4 regions of the Candidatus Pantoea symbiotica genome follow, and region 4 is predicted to be linked to each of the others. Evidence: predicted binding sites of a transcription regulator. Region 4 holds the regulator's gene; each other region holds the start of a gene.
What was found. The regulator PurR, encoded in region 4, represses purine synthesis genes. The targets are predictions, from matches to a motif close to CANGCAAACGTTTGCNTG.

Region 1 (4,191 bases), 740 kb from region 4:
GACGATCATCACATCGACCGCCAGTTTGTGCAGCGCACCGCAGGCATCAACACGGCGATGACGCAGGTGATGACCACGCCGGACGGCCAGCGCACCTTCTTCCATGCTCGCGGTGCCAATGGCAAGCTTGATTTGGCGCATTTCGCCGACGTCTCCACTGCACATCGCATCTTCCATCTCGGGTATTTGCTGCTGCTGGATAGCCTCGATGTGCCGGATGAGGAATACGGCATGCGCAGCGCCCGGTTGCTGGCGCAGATGCAGCAGCGCGGCTATCTCACCTCACTCGATTTGGTCTCACGCGTGGGCGAATATCGCCCGTTGGTGGTGCCTGCGCTGCGCTGGCTCGATTATCTGGTGATTAACGAACTGGAGGCGCAATCGCTTACCGGAGTTAGTTTGCGTACGCCGCACGGGCTTGCCGCACCCGCAGCCTTTGCCGAAGCAGCGACCTGGCTAATGCAGCAAGGCGTACGTCAGCGAGTGGTGATTCACGCACCGGAAGGCGCGTGGGGCCAGCAAGATGATGGCGAAGGGCGCTGGCAACCGGCATGGTGCTTAGCGCCGGAAGAGATCGTCGGCAGCGTTGGCGCGGGCGATGCGTTTTGCGCCGGTGTACTTTATGCCAGCCACGAAGGCTGGTCGCTGACGGAAACGCTGAAGCTGGCGCACACCTGCGCCTGTTTTAATCTGCATGCCGCCAACGCGCTGGACGGCACGCGGCCATTAGCCGAGATGCAGCGCTGGATGGATCAGGCGATTTGTGTTTCACGCGCCGAAGAGGCCGGGCGCATCACGTCTGCGGAAAAAACATAGCCGAGACCGCGAATGGTGCGGATCAGGCTCGGTTGATGCGGATTGCTTTCGATCTTGCGTCGTAGCCGCATAATCAGTACATCAATGGTGCGATCAAACACCTCGAGGCTTTCGCTGTGCGTCAGTTCGAGCAGTTGATCGCGGGTTAATACTTTGCGCGCATGCGCCACCAGCGCGCGCAGCAGCGTATATTCACCTTGCGTTAGCGGCACGCTTTCGCGCTGCGGATTGAACAGCTGACAGCGCGCATCGTCCAGCCGCCAGCCGTTAAATTGCCAGCCTTCGTCCGGCAACGCTTCAGGCTGCGCCAGTCGTCCGCAGCGCCGCAGCGCCGCGCGCGCCCGTGCCACCACCACACGCGGATTGAAAGGCTTGGCGATGTAATCATCCGCGCCCATCTCCAGTCCCACCACCATATCCGCTTCCGAACCCATGCCGGTCAACATGATCACCAGCAGGTCGGGGCGTTGACGCTGCATCTGTTGCAGCACCAGCAAGCCGTTGGTGTCTGGCAGCATCATATCCAGCATCACCAGCGAAATTTCCGGGTGCAGCGCCAGCAGGGCCAGCGCATCTTTACCCTGATGGCAGCAATAAACGGTAAACACATGTTCATTCAACACATCGTGCAGCAATTCGCACACTGCACGATCATCATCAACCACCAAAATCGCGGGCTTCATGGATGTGCCTCTTTTGTTACGAAAGGGTTAAAAGCAGTGTAACCCGATGTTTTTTACCTGCTGATTCCGGCAACAGAAACGTGAGCGCCATCGCCTGGCAGAGTGTGGAAGCGTGCAGTGCCGCACTCTTTTTGCCAAACAATCGCAACGAGGGAAAACGATTGCGCAGCGCTGGTGCAATGCACCATAATCGCGCCTCATTCTGGTTCGGAATTATCCTAAGCGAAGCATTATTCGGAAACGTAATCGATTGCGTAGGGTGATGGCATAGCTATTGCTATGTGGACAGGGGAAGGTTAAACGCCTTGCGTCCAATACAACAATAAGTCTGTAAACCACATTGGCAAGGAGCGCGCGCATTCGTGCCGACTCCGCTCATGAGAGATGATGATGTTAGAAAAACTCTTCAAACTAAAAGCGCACAACACAACGGTTCGCACAGAAATTATTGCGGGGATCACCACCTTCCTGGCAATGGCTTACATCCTGTTTGTTAACCCGAGCATTCTCGGTGCAACCGGCATGGACAAAGGTGCGGTCTTCGTGGCGACCTGTCTGGCAGCGGCGATTGGCTGTGTGTTAATGGGCCTGATCGCTAACTATCCGATTGCACTCGCACCGGGCATGGGCCTCAACGCCTTCTTTACCTATACCGTGGTTCTGCATATGGGTTACACGTGGCAAGTCGCGCTGGGCGCGGTGTTCTTGTCGGCGGTAATCTTCTTTGCCATGTCGCTTTTCAAGATTCGTGAGTGGATTATTAACAGCATTCCGCTGCCGCTGCGTGCCGGTATTGGTGCCGGTATCGGCCTGTTCCTGGCGATCATCGCGCTGGAAGGCGCGGGTATCGTGGTGGATAACCCAGCTACGCTGGTTGGCCTGGGCGACCTGACCAAACCGGGCCCGCTGCTGGCGCTGCTCGGCTTCTTCATCATTGTGGTGCTGGAAGCGCGTCGCGTTACCGGCGCGGTGCTGATCGGCATTTTAGTGGTGACTTTCATCTCCATGGGCATTGGCCTGACGCCATTTGGCGGCGTGTTCTCTGCTCCGCCTTCTATCGCGCCAACCTTTATGCAGCTGGATATTGCGGGAGCCTTTAACGTTGGCCTGGTCAGCGTGATCTTCGCCTTCCTGTTCGTGGACGTGTTCGATAACACTGGCACCTTGTTGGGTGTGACCAAGCGCGCTGGTCTGGCGGATGAGCAGGGCAACGTGCCGAAAATGGGCCGTGCGTTGATCGCAGATAGCGCCGCTGCGCTGTTTGGCTCGCTGCTCGGTACGTCAACCACCACCAGCTATGTGGAATCGGCTGCGGGCGTCAGCGCCGGTGGCCGTACCGGTTTGACGGCAATTGTGGTGGCGATTCTGTTCCTGCTGAGCCTGTTCTTCTCGCCGCTGGCGGGCAGCGTACCGGTTTATGCCACCGCGCCAGCGCTGCTGTTTGTTGCGGTGCTGATGGCATCTGGTTTGGCAGATATTGACTGGAAAGACATCACCACCGCCGCGCCGGTAACCGTGACTGCGCTGACCATGCCGCTGACCTACTCAATTGCCAACGGTATTGCGTTCGGATTCATCACCTGGACAGTGGTGAAACTGCTGAGCGGTCGCACCAAAGAGGTCAATCCGGCGCTGATCATTCTGTCGATTCTGTTTGTCATCAAACTGGGCTGGCTGAGCGCGTAAATCTTGCTTAACGGAAGCCCGCTCGGGCTTCCGTGTCTGCTGTTGCATCCCTTCGTTGATTTTCTGCGTGTCACCTCGCAATCCTTTTTGATGCTCACTTTCCTTCAATCTCAAAACGGCCCAGGCTGTGAGTGTTGTTTAAACCTGCCCGCAAAAAATGTGCTGCGAATGGCGGGATCGTGGAATGTTAACGCTGCGCAAATCTGTTTCACTAACGGTGTGGTGGAAAGATGAGCAACGCGATGGAAGAGGATTCGGTGATGGATTACCCCATTAGCAATACAACTCGTGTGTTCCCACCGCTTATTTTTGACGTTGGAAACAAAGGAGATCATCAAATGGAACAATTAACCAAACGGGTTGAACAGCTGGAAAAAACCACGCAGCAGATTCAGACAGATGTTGCGGTGCTAACGGCGCGTTCAGAACATTTTGCCACCAAAGCGGATATCGAAAAGGTTAGAGCCGAGCAGGGCGTAATGCGGGTAGAGATTATGGGCGAGCTGGGGGCGCTTGAACAACGTATCGATAAAAAGTTTGAGCGGATGGAGGATCAACTCAACCCGAAGTTCGACAAAATTGATCTAATATTTGAAAGAATTGAGCAAAGATTTGAAAGAGTTGACGAAAGATTTGAAAGAGTTGACGAAAGATTTGAAAGAGTTGACGAAAGATTCGAAAGAGTTGACCAAAGATTTAATCAGCTGGAGGATAAAATAGCTGCTTTCAATAACAGCATAACCTGGAAAATCATGATACCGACCGGCCTTCTGGTGCTGGCGTGGTTTGTTCAGAATATCGTTTTGAAAATGTCATGACGCGCTTTACTGCACTGTTCCGGCCCTTTACGGGCCGGAACCCATTATGATTACCTAAATGGCGGCTCGTTAAAGGTTCTCAGCTTCCTGGAATGCAGCTTGTCGCCTTCAGCTCGCAGCAGTTCTACCGCGCAGATGCCAATTTGCAGGTGTTCGGAGATTGCGCCTTCATAAAAGCGGTTTGCCTG
Region 2 (4,191 bases), 1.1 Mb from region 4:
GGCGAAAATGCAGGAGCGCGGCTTGCCGTACATCTCCGTGCTGACCGACCCAACCATGGGCGGCGTTTCAGCCAGCTTCGCGATGTTGGGCGATCTCAACGTGGCGGAACCGAAAGCGCTGATCGGCTTTGCCGGTCCACGCGTTATCGAGCAGACCGTGCGTGAAAAACTGCCGCCGGGCTTCCAGCGCAGTGAGTTCCTGATTGAGAAAGGCGCGATCGACATGATCATCCGTCGTCCGGAAATGCGCTTTAAGCTGGCAAGCCTGCTGGCGAAAATGATGAACCTGCCAGCGCCGCAGCTGGATGGTGATCAGCCTAATGTGGCTGAGCCGGAGAGCAACGAAGCCTGACAGGCAACGGAAAGGCGCAGCAATGCGCCTTTTTATCAATGCACCGTAAATCAGTAAACGGGACACATGGATAATCTTCTCCTTCCTCAAGCCACGTCGCCTTTGGCCACGTGGCTTCATTATCTTGAGCATCTGCACTCGCAGGCCATTGAACTGGGTCTGGATCGTATTCAACGCGTCGCCGCACGCCTCGACCTGCTTAAACCCGCTCCTTTCGTCTTCACCGTCGCCGGTACCAACGGCAAAGGCACCACCTGCCGCACGCTGGAAACGCTGTTGCTGGCTGCGGGCTATCGCGTGGGCGTTTACAGCTCGCCACATCTGGTGCGTTACACCGAACGGGTACGTGTGCAGGGCGCTGAACTGGATGAAGCGCAGCACAGCGCCAGTTTTGCCGCGATTGAAGCCGGGCGCGGTGACATTTCACTGACCTACTTTGAGTTCGGCACCTTGTCGGCCTTCAATCTGTTCCGCGCGGCGAATCTCGACGTGGTGATCCTTGAAGTCGGCCTGGGCGGACGTCTTGATGCCACCAATATTGTCGATGCCGATGTGGCGGTGATCACCAGCATCGCGCTGGATCACACCGATTGGCTGGGGCCGGATCGTGAAAGTATCGGCCGGGAAAAAGCCGGCGTGTTCCGTGCAGGTAAACCGGCAATCGTCGGTGAAGCCGATATGCCGGGCACCATCGCGGATGTTGCGGCCGAGAAGGGCGCGGTGCTGCTGCAGCGCAATCGCGATTGGCAGTGGCAGCAAACCGGCGCCAGCTGGACGTTGCAGGATGCGCACGGCGAGCTACGTGATTTACCGCTACCGCAGGTGCCGTTACCCAATGCCGCCACCGCGCTGACCGCGCTGCGTGCGTCAGGTTTAACGGTGAGCGAAGCGATTATTCGTCAGCATCTGCCGCTCGCGATTCTGCCGGGGCGTTTCCAGACCGTCAGCGAAGCGCCGCGCGTCATTCTCGATGTGGCGCACAATCCGCATGCCGCTTATTATCTGGCTTCACGCTTGGCTGAAGAGCCGCACAGCGGTGAAGTGCATGCGGTGGTCGGTATGTTGCACGATAAAGATATCGCGGGGACGTTGGCGGCGCTGGCGCCTCAGGTTGACCGCTGGTACTGCGCGCCGCTCGACGGCCCGCGCGGTGCCTCCGCCGATGAGCTCCTCGCTCATCTGGATGGCGGCGTGGCTTATAGCAATGTTGATGCAGCCTGGCAAGCGGCGCGCCAGCAGGCGCGTCCCGAAGATGTGATTCTGGTGTGTGGCTCTTTCCACACCGTAGCGCAGGTTATGGAATCGATGGCAGCGGAGAACGGCAGTGGCAAGTAAGTTCCAAAATCGCTTAGTCGGTACGGTCATTCTGGTGGCGATTGGTGTCATCGTGTTGCCCGGCCTGCTGGACGGTAAGAAGAAGCACTATAAAGAAGAGTTCGCCGCCATTCCGCTGGTGCCAAAACCGGACGATCAGCAGGATAGCGAAATGGTGCCGCCGGTGACGCAACCTTTACCGGCACAGCCGCCGGAAGGGGCGGGCGCGGCACAAAATCAGAACGGCGGTAAGACCGCCACCAACGGCAGCGAGCAGCCAACGCAGAATAGCGAGCCAAGCGTGGTAACGCCGCCGCCGGTGCATCAGCAAGTGCAGCCGAAACCGGTTGAACAGCCGAAGCCAAAACCGGTCGAGCAGCCGAAACCGAAGCCGGTTGAACAGCCGAAGCCGAAGCCTGTTGAGCAACCGAAGCCGAAGCCTGTTGAGCAGCCTAAGCCGGTCGAACAGCCAAAACCGGTGGAAACGCCTAAGCAGAGTGAACCTGCCGCGCCAGCCGGTCAGGCGTTTGTGGTACAGCTCGGTGCGCTGAAGAACGCGGCGAAAGTGAGTGAGATTGTGGCACAGCTGCGGCTTTCCGGTTATCGCGCCTTTACCGTGCCGTCGACGCCGGTGCAGGGACAAATCACCCGCATTTATGTCGGTCCGGATGCGAACAAAGCCAAGCTGCAAGGCTCGCTGAGTGAGCTACAAAGCATTTCCGGCCTCGGTGGCGTAGTGAAACCGTATAGCGCCAGATAAAGCGCCGATAACAGAAAAAGGCGCGGCTTTACAAAAGTTTCGTAGCGAAGCGCGGCGATAAAATCATTGAATATCAGGGAATTAAATCCCTGATAATACACAGGGCGAGGAAAGTTTTTTTCATCGCCCTTTTTGCGAAAACAGAACCGGAAAACCCTACGCAAACGTTTTCTTTTTCTGTTAGAATGCGCCCCGAACTGGATGCAGGGGTGCGATAGCACTGGGCTGGAAGAGTTCATGATCTGGATTGATTACGTCATTATTGCGGTAGTTGGTTTTTCGGCTCTGGTCAGCCTGATTCGTGGGTTTGTCCGGGAAGCCTTATCTCTCGTTACCTGGGGATGCGCGTTTTTTGTCGCCAGTCATTATTACGCCTACCTTGCAGTCTGGTTTACCGGTTTTAGCGACGAACTGGTGCGCAACGGCATCGCCATCGCGGTGTTATTCGTTGCTACCCTGATTGTGGGTGCCATCGTCAACTATGTCATCGGCTCGCTGGTTGAAAAAACTGGCTTGTCGGGAACCGACAGGGTGTTGGGAGTCTGTTTCGGGGCGTTGCGTGGCGTGCTGATCGTGTCTGCTATGCTGTTCTTCCTCGATACATTCACCGGCTTTTCGAAAAGTCCGGACTGGCAACAGTCGCAACTTATCCCCGAATTCAGTTACATCATCAGGTGGTTTTTCGATTACCTGAAAAGTACGTCGAGTTTTTTACCCCGGTGACACCATCGGGCGTGCGGCTAATGAGGAAAAGACAATATGTGCGGTATTGTTGGTATCACCGGTTTTATGCCAGTAAACCAGTCAATCTATGACGCGTTAACGGTGCTTCAGCACCGCGGGCAGGATGCCGCCGGCATTTGTACCATCGATGCTATTAACTGCTTCCGTTTGCGTAAGGCTAACGGCCTGGTCAGCGATGTGTTCGAAGCGCGCCACATGCAGCGTTTACAGGGCAACATCGGCATTGGCCATGTGCGCTACCCAACCGCAGGCAGCTCCAGCGCCTCTGAAGCGCAGCCTTTCTACGTGAACTCCCCTTACGGCATCACGTTGGCGCATAACGGTAACCTGACCAACGCCCATGAATTGCGTAAACAGCTGTTCGAAACGGGTCGCCGTCACGTCAATACCACCTCAGATTCCGAAATCCTGCTGAATATCTTTGCGCAGGAGCTGGACCGTTTTCAGCACTATCCGCTGGAAGCTGACAACATTTTTGCTGCGGTGGCAGCGGTGCATCAGCAGGTGCGCGGCGCTTACGCAGTGGTTTCAATGATCATCGGACACGGCATGGTCGCCTTCCGCGATCCCAACGGTATTCGTCCGCTGGTGCTGGGCAAGCGCGTTATCGCCGATGGCCGCACCGAATACATGGTGGCGTCAGAAAGCGTCGCGCTGGATACGCTGGGCTTCGAGTTCATTCGTGACGTAGCACCTGGCGAAGCGGTGTACATCACCGAGCAGGGCCAGCTCTCTACGCGTCAGTGCGCCGAGAACCCGAAAACCAATCCATGCCTGTTCGAGTACGTCTATTTTGCCCGCCCGGATTCGTTCCTCGACAAAATCTCGGTGTACAGCGCGCGCGTGCGCATGGGCACCAAGCTGGGCAACAAAATTGCCCGCGAGTGGGAAGATCTGGATATCGATGTGGTGATTCCGATTCCAGAAACCTCGACCGATATCGCGCTGGAAATCGCGCGCATCCTCGACAAGCCGTATCGTCAGGGCTTCGTGAAAAACCGCTACGTTGGCCGCACCTTTA
Region 3 (4,191 bases), 1.6 Mb from region 4:
CCTCGAAGCTTACGCTGCCGCACGCGCACGCCGTGGTGTCACCGCGCTGATGGCGCTGCGTCCTGATACCGCCACGCGCATCAACGGCACGCAGCGGGAAAACGTCCGCTTAGAGGCGCTGCAACCCGGCGATGTGATTGAAGTGGCGGCCGGCGGTCGTTTACCGGCCGATGGCGAACTGTTGCAGGCCAGCGCCAGCTTTGATGAAAGCGCGCTAACTGGAGAATCGCTGCCGGTGGCGCGTGAGCCTGGCGAACAGATTATGGCCGGTGCCACCAGCCTCGATCGTTTGGTGACGCTGAAAGTCATTTCCCAGCCCGGCCAAAGTGCCATTGACCGCATTCTGCAACTGATTGAGGAAGCCGAAACCCACCGTGCGCCGGTTGAGCGTTTTATCGATCGCTTTAGCCGCATTTATACGCCCGCCATTATGCTGCTGGCGCTGCTGGTGATGGTGCTGCCGCCGCTGCTCGGCTTTGGCGAATGGTTGCTGTGGATTTATAAAGGGCTGACGCTGCTGCTGATTGGTTGCCCGTGTGCACTGGTAATCTCGACGCCTGCCGCCATCACCTCCGGCCTGGCCGCTGCCGCGCGTCAGGGCGCGCTGATTAAAGGCGGCGCGGCGCTGGAGCGTCTCAGTCGCGTGAGTATGATGGCGTTCGACAAAACCGGCACGCTGACCGCCGGTAAACCGCAGATCAGCCACATCCAACCCTTTGGCGCGATGGCGGAAGACAATCTGCTGAGTATCGCCGCCGCCGTTGAACAAGGTTCTACCCATCCGCTGGCGCGAGCGATTGTCAGCGAAGCCGAGCGTCGCGCGCTCACCATTCCACAAGCTGCACAGCAGCAAACCCTTGCCGGCAGCGGCATTCGTGCCGCGATCGCAGGCGTAACCTATCAGCTGCTGACGCCGCGCGAAGTCGGCCATCTCGATGGTGCACAGCAACAGCAGATTGCTGAATTGGAAGCGCAGGGCCAAACCGTGGTGCTGCTGTTACAAGAACAGCAGGTGCTGGGCGCGTTAGCGTTGCAGGATCAGTTGCGCAGCGAAGCACTCAACGCGCTGGCTGAGCTGCAGAAGCTTGGCGTGAATAGCGTGATGCTCACCGGCGACAATCCACGCGCGGCCGCCGCCATTGCGGCTGAACTCAACATCGATTATCGCGCGGGTTTGCTGCCCGCTGATAAAGTTGAAGCAATAAGAACGCTGGGCGCACAGCAATCACTGGCGATGGTTGGTGATGGTATTAACGATGCGCCCGCCATGAAGGCCGCCACCATTGGCATTGCGATGGGCAGCGGCACCGATGTGGCGCTGGAAGCGGCGGATGTGGCATTAACGCAAAACCAGCTGGCGATTCTGCCGCGCACCATTGTGCTGGCACGGCGTACGCGCGCCATCATTCGTCAGAACGTGGCGCTGGCGTTGGGATTAAAGGCGATTTTTCTGGTCACCACGCTGCTCGGCTTCACCGGTTTGTGGCTGGCGGTCTTAGCGGATTCTGGTGCCACCGCACTGGTGACAGCCAACGCGCTGCGCTTGCTGCGTCAGCGTTAGGCGCCTTTTTTAATCAGAAACTGGTACGGCAGGCTTTCGGTCTGCTGTGCCAGCAACTCATGCTCCATAAAGCGGCAGAAACCGGGAATATCGCGCGTGGTGGCGGGATCGTCAGCAATGATCAGCAAGGTTTCACCGGCCTGCATGCTGCGCACGGTTTTACGCACCATCATTACCGGCTCCGGGCAGCGCAGGCCAAGGGCATCAAGCTGATGGTCTGGCGCAGAAAAGGGATCGCTCATGATTCTCTGTCAGTTGTTAGTGATGGGCGCTCATTCTAGCGCGCGAATGAGCCAACGCAAGGCGATAACGATTGCGTTAAAATTAACCATTGCATAAATTGCGCAACGCGTTAAGATGCCGCCGATTTTTTATTTACCATCGTGCCAACGCGCGAACCTGGGTTCCCTCACCCCATCACTAAAAAGGCTTACAATGATCAACTTCTCTGCACGTCAGCGCATGCATGCGCTGTTTTGGCTATCGCTTTTCCATCTGCTGGTGATCACGTCCAGTAACTATCTGGTACAGCTGCCGGTTTCCATCTTCGGCTTCCACACCACATGGGGCGCGTTTAGCTTTCCGTTTATTTTCCTCGCTACCGATCTGACCGTGCGCATCTTTGGCGCGCCGCTGGCTCGTCGCATTATTCTGGCGGTGATGATTCCTGCGCTGGTGATCTCCTACATCGTTTCCTGCGTGTTCTATCAGGGCGAATGGCAAGGTTGGGCATCACTGGAAGAGGTGAATCTGTTTGTTGCACGTATCGCCTGCGCCAGCTTTATGGCTTATGCGCTGGGACAGATTCTCGACGTCCACGTTTTTAACCGTTTGCGCCGTTTATCGCAGTGGTGGATTGCCCCAGCGGCAGCGATGTTCCTCGGTAATATCAGCGATACGCTGGCCTTCTTTTTCATCGCTTTCTACAAGAGTCCAGACCCGTTTATGGCGGCACATTGGGTCGAAATCGCACTGGTGGATTACAGCTTCAAAGTGCTGATCTGCATGATTTTCTTCCTGCCTGCTTACGGCGTGCTGCTGAATGCCATGCTGAAGCGCCTAGCCGAACGTTCTGCGCAGCAGCAGATCAATTTCGGCTAATTGCACATAGACGAAACGCTAGGGCACGCTAAGATTTCCTGACACTCCGGCGGTTGCTTTTAACCGCCGATTCCGTTTTGATAACGCCTGACTGGAATCATGTAAAAGGGAAAAGAATGCGTAACGTAGTGAAATATGTGGGTATTGGCCTGTTGGTTATCGGCCTGGCGGCATGTGACCAGAAGAAAGATGATGCGGCAGCGAACAGCAACGGTGCGAGCGCCAGCCAGTCGGCCCAGACGGTTAACCTGATGGACGGCAAACTGAGCTTCTCACTGCCTGCGGGCATGTCTGACAAGAGCGGCAAGCTCGGCTCTGAATCCACCAACATGCACGTCTATGCCGACGAAACCGGTCAGCGCGCGATTATCGTGATTGCCGGCGATCCAACCAACGAAGCGCTTGATGCGCTGGCACAGCGTCTGGAACAGCAGCAGCGCGGTCGTGATCCACAGCTGCAGGTGGTGTCTAACAAAGCGGTGACGCTGAAAGACCAGCCGGCACAGCAGCTGGATACAGTGATTTCTGCCAACAATCAGACCTCATGGTCTTCGGTGATTCTGGCAAAAGTGGACGGCAAACTGCTAACGCTGCAGATTACCTTACCAGCGGATAACCAACAGCAAGCACAGAGCGATGCTGATGGCATTGTGAAAAGCATCACGTTGAAATAAGCCTTAAAACGGTCGCCATGAATGGCGACCTGGTTCTGCAATCCCCGCCTTACAATCTCACTGGCGAAATGTGCCAGATCTCATCCGCATACTCCTGAATGGTGCGGTCCGACGAGAAATAACCCATATTGGCGATATTCAACGCCGCGCTGCGTTGCCACTTATCCGGCTGACGATAAAGCTTGTCCACCTTGTCCTGCGTATCCACATAGCTGCGATAATCCGCCAGCAGCTGATAGTGATCGCCGAAGTTCACCAGCGCATCAAACAGATTACGGTAGCGCCCTGGCTCCTGCGGGCTGAACACGCCGCTGGCGATTTGCGTCAGCGCTTGATGCAGCTCGGGATCGTCCTCGTAATACTTACGCGGGTTGTAACCGTCGGTGCGCAGCTTCTCGACCTGCGGCGTGGTGTTGCCGAAGATAAAGATATTCTCCTTGCCGACATGCTCCAGCATCTCAACGTTTGCGCCATCCAGCGTGCCGATCGTTAACGCGCCGTTCAGCGCAAACTTCATGTTACTGGTACCCGACGCTTCAGTTCCCGCCGTTGAAATCTGCTCGGAGAGATCCGCCGCCGGAATGATGATCTGCGCCAGGCTCACGCCATAGTTCGGAATGAACACCACCTTCAGCTTGTTCTTCACCTGCGGATCGTTGTTGATCACATTGGCGACATCGTTGATCAGGTGAATGATGTGCTTCGCCACGTAATAGGCCGAGGCCGCTTTACCGGCGAAGATATTAACGCGCGGCACCCATTCTGCGCTGGGATCGGCCTTGATGCGGTTGTAGCGCGTAATCACATGCAGCACGTTCAGCAGCTGACGTTTATATTCGTGGATGCGCTTAATCT
Region 4 (4,191 bases):
AACCGGCCAGCAAAATTGGTTTACGCCCGTAACGATCTGACAGCGGCCCCCAAAATACCTGGGCACAGGCGAAACCGCCGAGAAACAGACTCAGGCTGGCGCTAATGGTGCCAGGTGCGCTAGCGAAATCACGCTGCATATCGCCAAAGGCAGGTAAATACATATCCGTGGCAAGAAAGCCGAGCATGCTGAGCACGGCAAGATAAGGCATAAATGCTTTAGACGACAACATGTTGATTCTCTTTTGGGCAGGTTGAACGCCGGGGAGTGTAAAAGGATGCAACGCGCTTTGTGAAACGCTAATATTTGCATAGTGCTGTTAAATTTTTTGAAGGCAAAATTATGTGGTCAGAATATGCGCTTGAAGTGGTGGATGCGGTGGCGCGCACTGGGAGTTTTAGTGCGGCAGCGCAGGAGCTGCATCGTGTGCCTTCTGCCGTCAGCTATACCGTACGACAGCTGGAAACCTGGCTGGCAGTGCCGCTGTTTGAGCGTCAGCACCGCGAAGTGGTGATGACACCCGCGGGCGAGCATTTTGTGCGTGAAGGGCGATCTGTTATCAAAAAAATGCTGGCAACCCGTCGACAGTGTCAGCAACTGGCAAATGGCTGGCGTGGGGAGCTAAGTATCGCGGTTGACTGCATTGTTAAACCGCAGCGCACGCGGCAGTTAGTGAAGGATTTCTATCGCCATTTTCCCGATATGGAGCTGATTATCAGCTACGAAGTGTTCAACGGCGTATGGGATGCATTGGCTGATGGCCGGGTTGATGTGGCTATTGGCGCAACCCAGGCGATTCCGGTGGGCGGACGTTTTGCCTTTCAGGATATGGGCGCACTGAACTGGCGTTGTGTAGTGAGTCCCGATCATCCACTGGTTAACAGCAGGGAGCTGGATGATGAAACATTGCGGGCATGGCCATCGCTGGTGCTGGAAGATACCTCGCGTGCGTTGCCGCGCCGTATGACATGGACGCTGGATAATCAGCGACGTCTGGTGGTACCAGAATGGGAAACCGGAATGGATTGTTTGCTGGCAGGATTGTGCGTTGGAATGGTGCCGGGCCATCTGGCACGTCCGCTGCTGGATAGCCATAAACTGGTCGAACTGGCACTGCCGCAGGCCTTTCCGGACAGTCCGTGCTGCGTCAGCTGGTCAGAACAGCGCGCGTCACCGGCGCTGGAGTGGTTACTGGCTTATCTCGGGGATGCCGAAACGCTGAACCACGAATGGCTCAGCGAAGTGTCTGCTTAGCGGCGATAGTCGCGGAACGGACCGTACGCCACCGAACGGCGCTCAATCAGCGTTGGCTGAACCTCAATGGTTTGCGGATCTTCACGCTTGCTGGTGATGCGATCCAGTAGCATTTCCAGCGCTTTTTCACCCAGTTCGGCTTTTGGCTGATGCACGGTGGTCAGCGCTGGCGTGAAATAGCGCGCGTTGCGCACGTTATCGTAGCCGATGACCGAGATATCCTGCGGTACGCGCAAGCCCATCTCATCAGCAGCGCAAATCGCGCCCATCGCCATAATATCGCCGCCGCAGAACACCGCCGTTGGGCGCTGTTTCTGATTTAAAATCTGCTGCATCGCCTGATAGCCCGATTCAGGCTCAAAGTCGCCCTGAACTACCCATTCAGGACGCACCGTAATGTCCGCTTCGTTCATTGCCTGCAGGAAGCCAGCGTGACGGCCGCCGCCGGTGTTGCGCTCCATCTGGCCGGGAATGGCACCGATATCGCGATGACCGCGTTCAATCAGATAACGCCCGGCGAGATAGCCGCCCTGAAACGCATTGTCCTGCACGGTATCGGTGAAGTCACCGCGCGATGCACCCCAATCCATCACCACCATGGGAATGTTGCGGTTCTCTTCCAGCATCTGTAGCAAATCGTCTGGATACTCAGAACACATCACCAGCAAGCCATCGACGCGCTTTTGCGCCATCATTGACAGGTAAGCACGTTGCTTTTGCAGATCGTTATGCGCGTTGCCGAGAATCAGCGTGTAGCCGCGTTCGAAACAACGGTTCTCCACCGCTTCGATAATTTCAGCGAAATAGGGCGCTTCGCTGGAGGTCGCCAGCAAACCTAAGGTTTTGGTGTGATTAACTTTGAGACTACGCGCCACGGCACTGGGCGAGTAGTGTAATTCTTTGATCGCTTCCCATACGGCGTTACGCGTCTCTTCCGCAACGAAACGCGTTTTGTTGATGACATGCGAAACCGTGGTGGTTGAGACACCCGCGCGTTTTGCGACATCTTTAATTGTTGCCATGAAAATGGTACTCCTGGGCTTATCGCAACTTACTGATAAGTATATTGTTAAACGTTTGCGTCTGCTAATGCTTTTATAGCCCAAAAAGCAGGCGAAATGGTGTGTTTTAGCAGGCGAAATCACTTCATCACGCTGTAAATACAGCATGCGCAAAATCTGTTGCGCAACGAAAGGCGGCGATTCTAGCAAGCTGGCGCGGATAACACGAGATTTTTGCCCATTGCTGTGCGAAAATCGCTTTAACCCTAATAATTGTGTGACTAAGGAGTTGTAATGAATACCGACCTGAAGCTGGCGCTAATGACCACTGTTGGCGCACTGTTGATGATTATCGCCTTCAGCTTTACCGCGATCATGCATTAACAAAAAAGCCGGAGCTGAGAACAGCATCCGGCTTTTTTATGATTGTTGCGCAACAGCTAGCGAATAGTTTTTGGCGTCATCATACGACGCGCGCCCACATAGTGTTTTTGCCAGTAATCCTCACCCAATACGCTAATCTGAATATCTTTGCCGGTACGCGGCGACTGAATGAATTTCCCGTTGCCGAGATACACGCCAACATGATCGGCAGTGCCGCGATTATTGATGCGGAAGAACACCAGATCACCTTTCTCCAGCATTTCACGCTTAATCGGTGCCGCATCGCGCAGGTGATACATCTCATTGGCGGTGCGCGGGAATTTGAATTTCACCAGATCTTTATAGGCGTACCACACTAAGCCGCTGCAGTCGAAACCGGTGTGTGGCGAAGTGCCGCCCCACTGATAAGGTTTGCCGAGTTGGCCCATTAATTTGGTCATCGCCGTTTCACGCGCCTTTTGATAACGCTGGCGGTGCGCCTTACTCATTTTGATGCCGGTCAGCGCTAATGCTTCATCATCGACGGCGATCTCAGGTGTTTTCTTCGCTAAACGTTGATGACCGTATTTCTTAGCAGAGAGTTTCAGCGGGGATTTTTTGCTGGTGGTTTTATGCAGCGCAGTTTCTGTTTTGGTCTGTTTTTTGAGTTTGAATTTTTGAACAGCAGTCAGGCGCGATTTTTTGGTGGTGGTTTTCACCGGGCGTCGTTTGCGGCGCTCGTCTTCACGTGCGCTCTTTTTCTCTGCTTTAAGCGAACTGGCATTAACGGGCGCATGCGGAGATGCAGCAGCCACATTAAAAAACAGTTGGGCGAAAGCCAGTATGAAAAGCGTTATTAGTAGACGCATAATCCGGTTACAGGTTAAGCAGGCTGAATGAAAGCAGACTGCGTTAAAGTGAGAGAAATCTGATCAAGCGATCAGCGCCGAGGCAATTCTAATCCACTTTTTTTCCAAAAGGTAAGGCCTTTTTCCATTAATATGTTACCAGATTGATTCTGTAGCAAAAATGAGCTATTTCAGCTGGTTAACGCAGCGAAACTATTGCTAATTATTAATTTATTAATGCCAATTAATGATATGAAAATGTTATTTGTCATGCGTTAACTTAACAAACATGGCGATTAGCCAGTGCAAACGCAAAATCCCGTTTTCAGTCCGGGAGCGAAATCGCTACAATAAACAAACACGAAGTAGAAGATTAAGGAAGGCAATAATGAGTACTGTTGAAAAAATTCAGCGTCAGATCGCAGAAAACCCGATTCTGCTGTACATGAAAGGTTCTCCAAAGCTGCCAAGCTGCGGTTTCTCGGCGCAAGCCGTGCAGGCGCTTTCTGCGTGTGGCGAGCGTTTCGCATACGTGGACATTCTGCAGAACCCGGACATTCGCGCTGAAATGCCAAAATACGCTAACTGGCCAACCTTCCCGCAGCTGTGGGTCGATGGTGAACTGGTCGGCGGCTGCGACATCATCGTTGAGATGTTCCAGCGCGGTGAACTTCAGCCACTGCTGAAAGAGACCGCTGAGAAGTATAAAGAAGCGGAATAATGCA

Region 1: the regulator PurR is predicted to act here: its motif matches at 1,739-1,756, upstream of ACXIZX_RS11565 (NCS2 family permease).
Region 2: the regulator PurR is predicted to act here: its motif matches at 2,584-2,601, upstream of cvpA (colicin V production protein).
Region 3: the regulator PurR is predicted to act here: its motif matches at 1,864-1,881, upstream of tusA (sulfurtransferase TusA).

What each region holds. Positions count from the first base shown of each region.
Region 1 is NZ_JBSZHR010000002.1:2,343,360-2,347,550, reverse strand. Features, by position in the region: gene ACXIZX_RS11575 (carbohydrate kinase family protein) at 1-816, shown strand, start outside; gene ACXIZX_RS11570 (response regulator) at 753-1,499, opposite strand; gene ACXIZX_RS11565 (NCS2 family permease) at 1,887-3,185, shown strand; gene ACXIZX_RS11560 (hypothetical protein) at 3,416-4,003, shown strand; gene ACXIZX_RS11555 (AMP nucleosidase) at 4,054-4,191, opposite strand, start outside.
Region 2 is NZ_JBSZHR010000002.1:2,671,540-2,675,730, reverse strand. Features, by position in the region: gene accD (acetyl-CoA carboxylase, carboxyltransferase subunit beta) at 1-352, shown strand, start outside; gene folC (bifunctional tetrahydrofolate synthase/dihydrofolate synthase) at 419-1,687, shown strand; gene dedD (cell division protein DedD) at 1,677-2,426, shown strand; gene cvpA (colicin V production protein) at 2,664-3,149, shown strand; gene purF (amidophosphoribosyltransferase) at 3,186-4,191, shown strand, end outside.
Region 3 is NZ_JBSZHR010000002.1:37,425-41,615, reverse strand. Features, by position in the region: gene ACXIZX_RS00835 (zinc/cadmium/mercury/lead-transporting ATPase) at 1-1,561, shown strand, start outside; gene tusA (sulfurtransferase TusA) at 1,558-1,803, opposite strand; gene ACXIZX_RS00825 (7-cyano-7-deazaguanine/7-aminomethyl-7-deazaguanine transporter) at 1,997-2,662, shown strand; gene ACXIZX_RS00820 (DcrB family lipoprotein) at 2,779-3,336, shown strand; gene glgP (glycogen phosphorylase) at 3,386-4,191, opposite strand, start outside.
Region 4 is NZ_JBSZHR010000002.1:1,601,443-1,605,633, forward strand. Features, by position in the region: gene punC (purine nucleoside transporter PunC) at 1-232, opposite strand, end outside; gene punR (DNA-binding transcriptional activator PunR) at 343-1,254, shown strand; gene purR (HTH-type transcriptional repressor PurR) at 1,251-2,276, opposite strand; gene cydH (cytochrome bd-I oxidase subunit CydH) at 2,550-2,639, shown strand; gene ACXIZX_RS08060 (C40 family peptidase) at 2,696-3,487, opposite strand; gene ACXIZX_RS08065 (Grx4 family monothiol glutaredoxin) at 3,852-4,187, shown strand.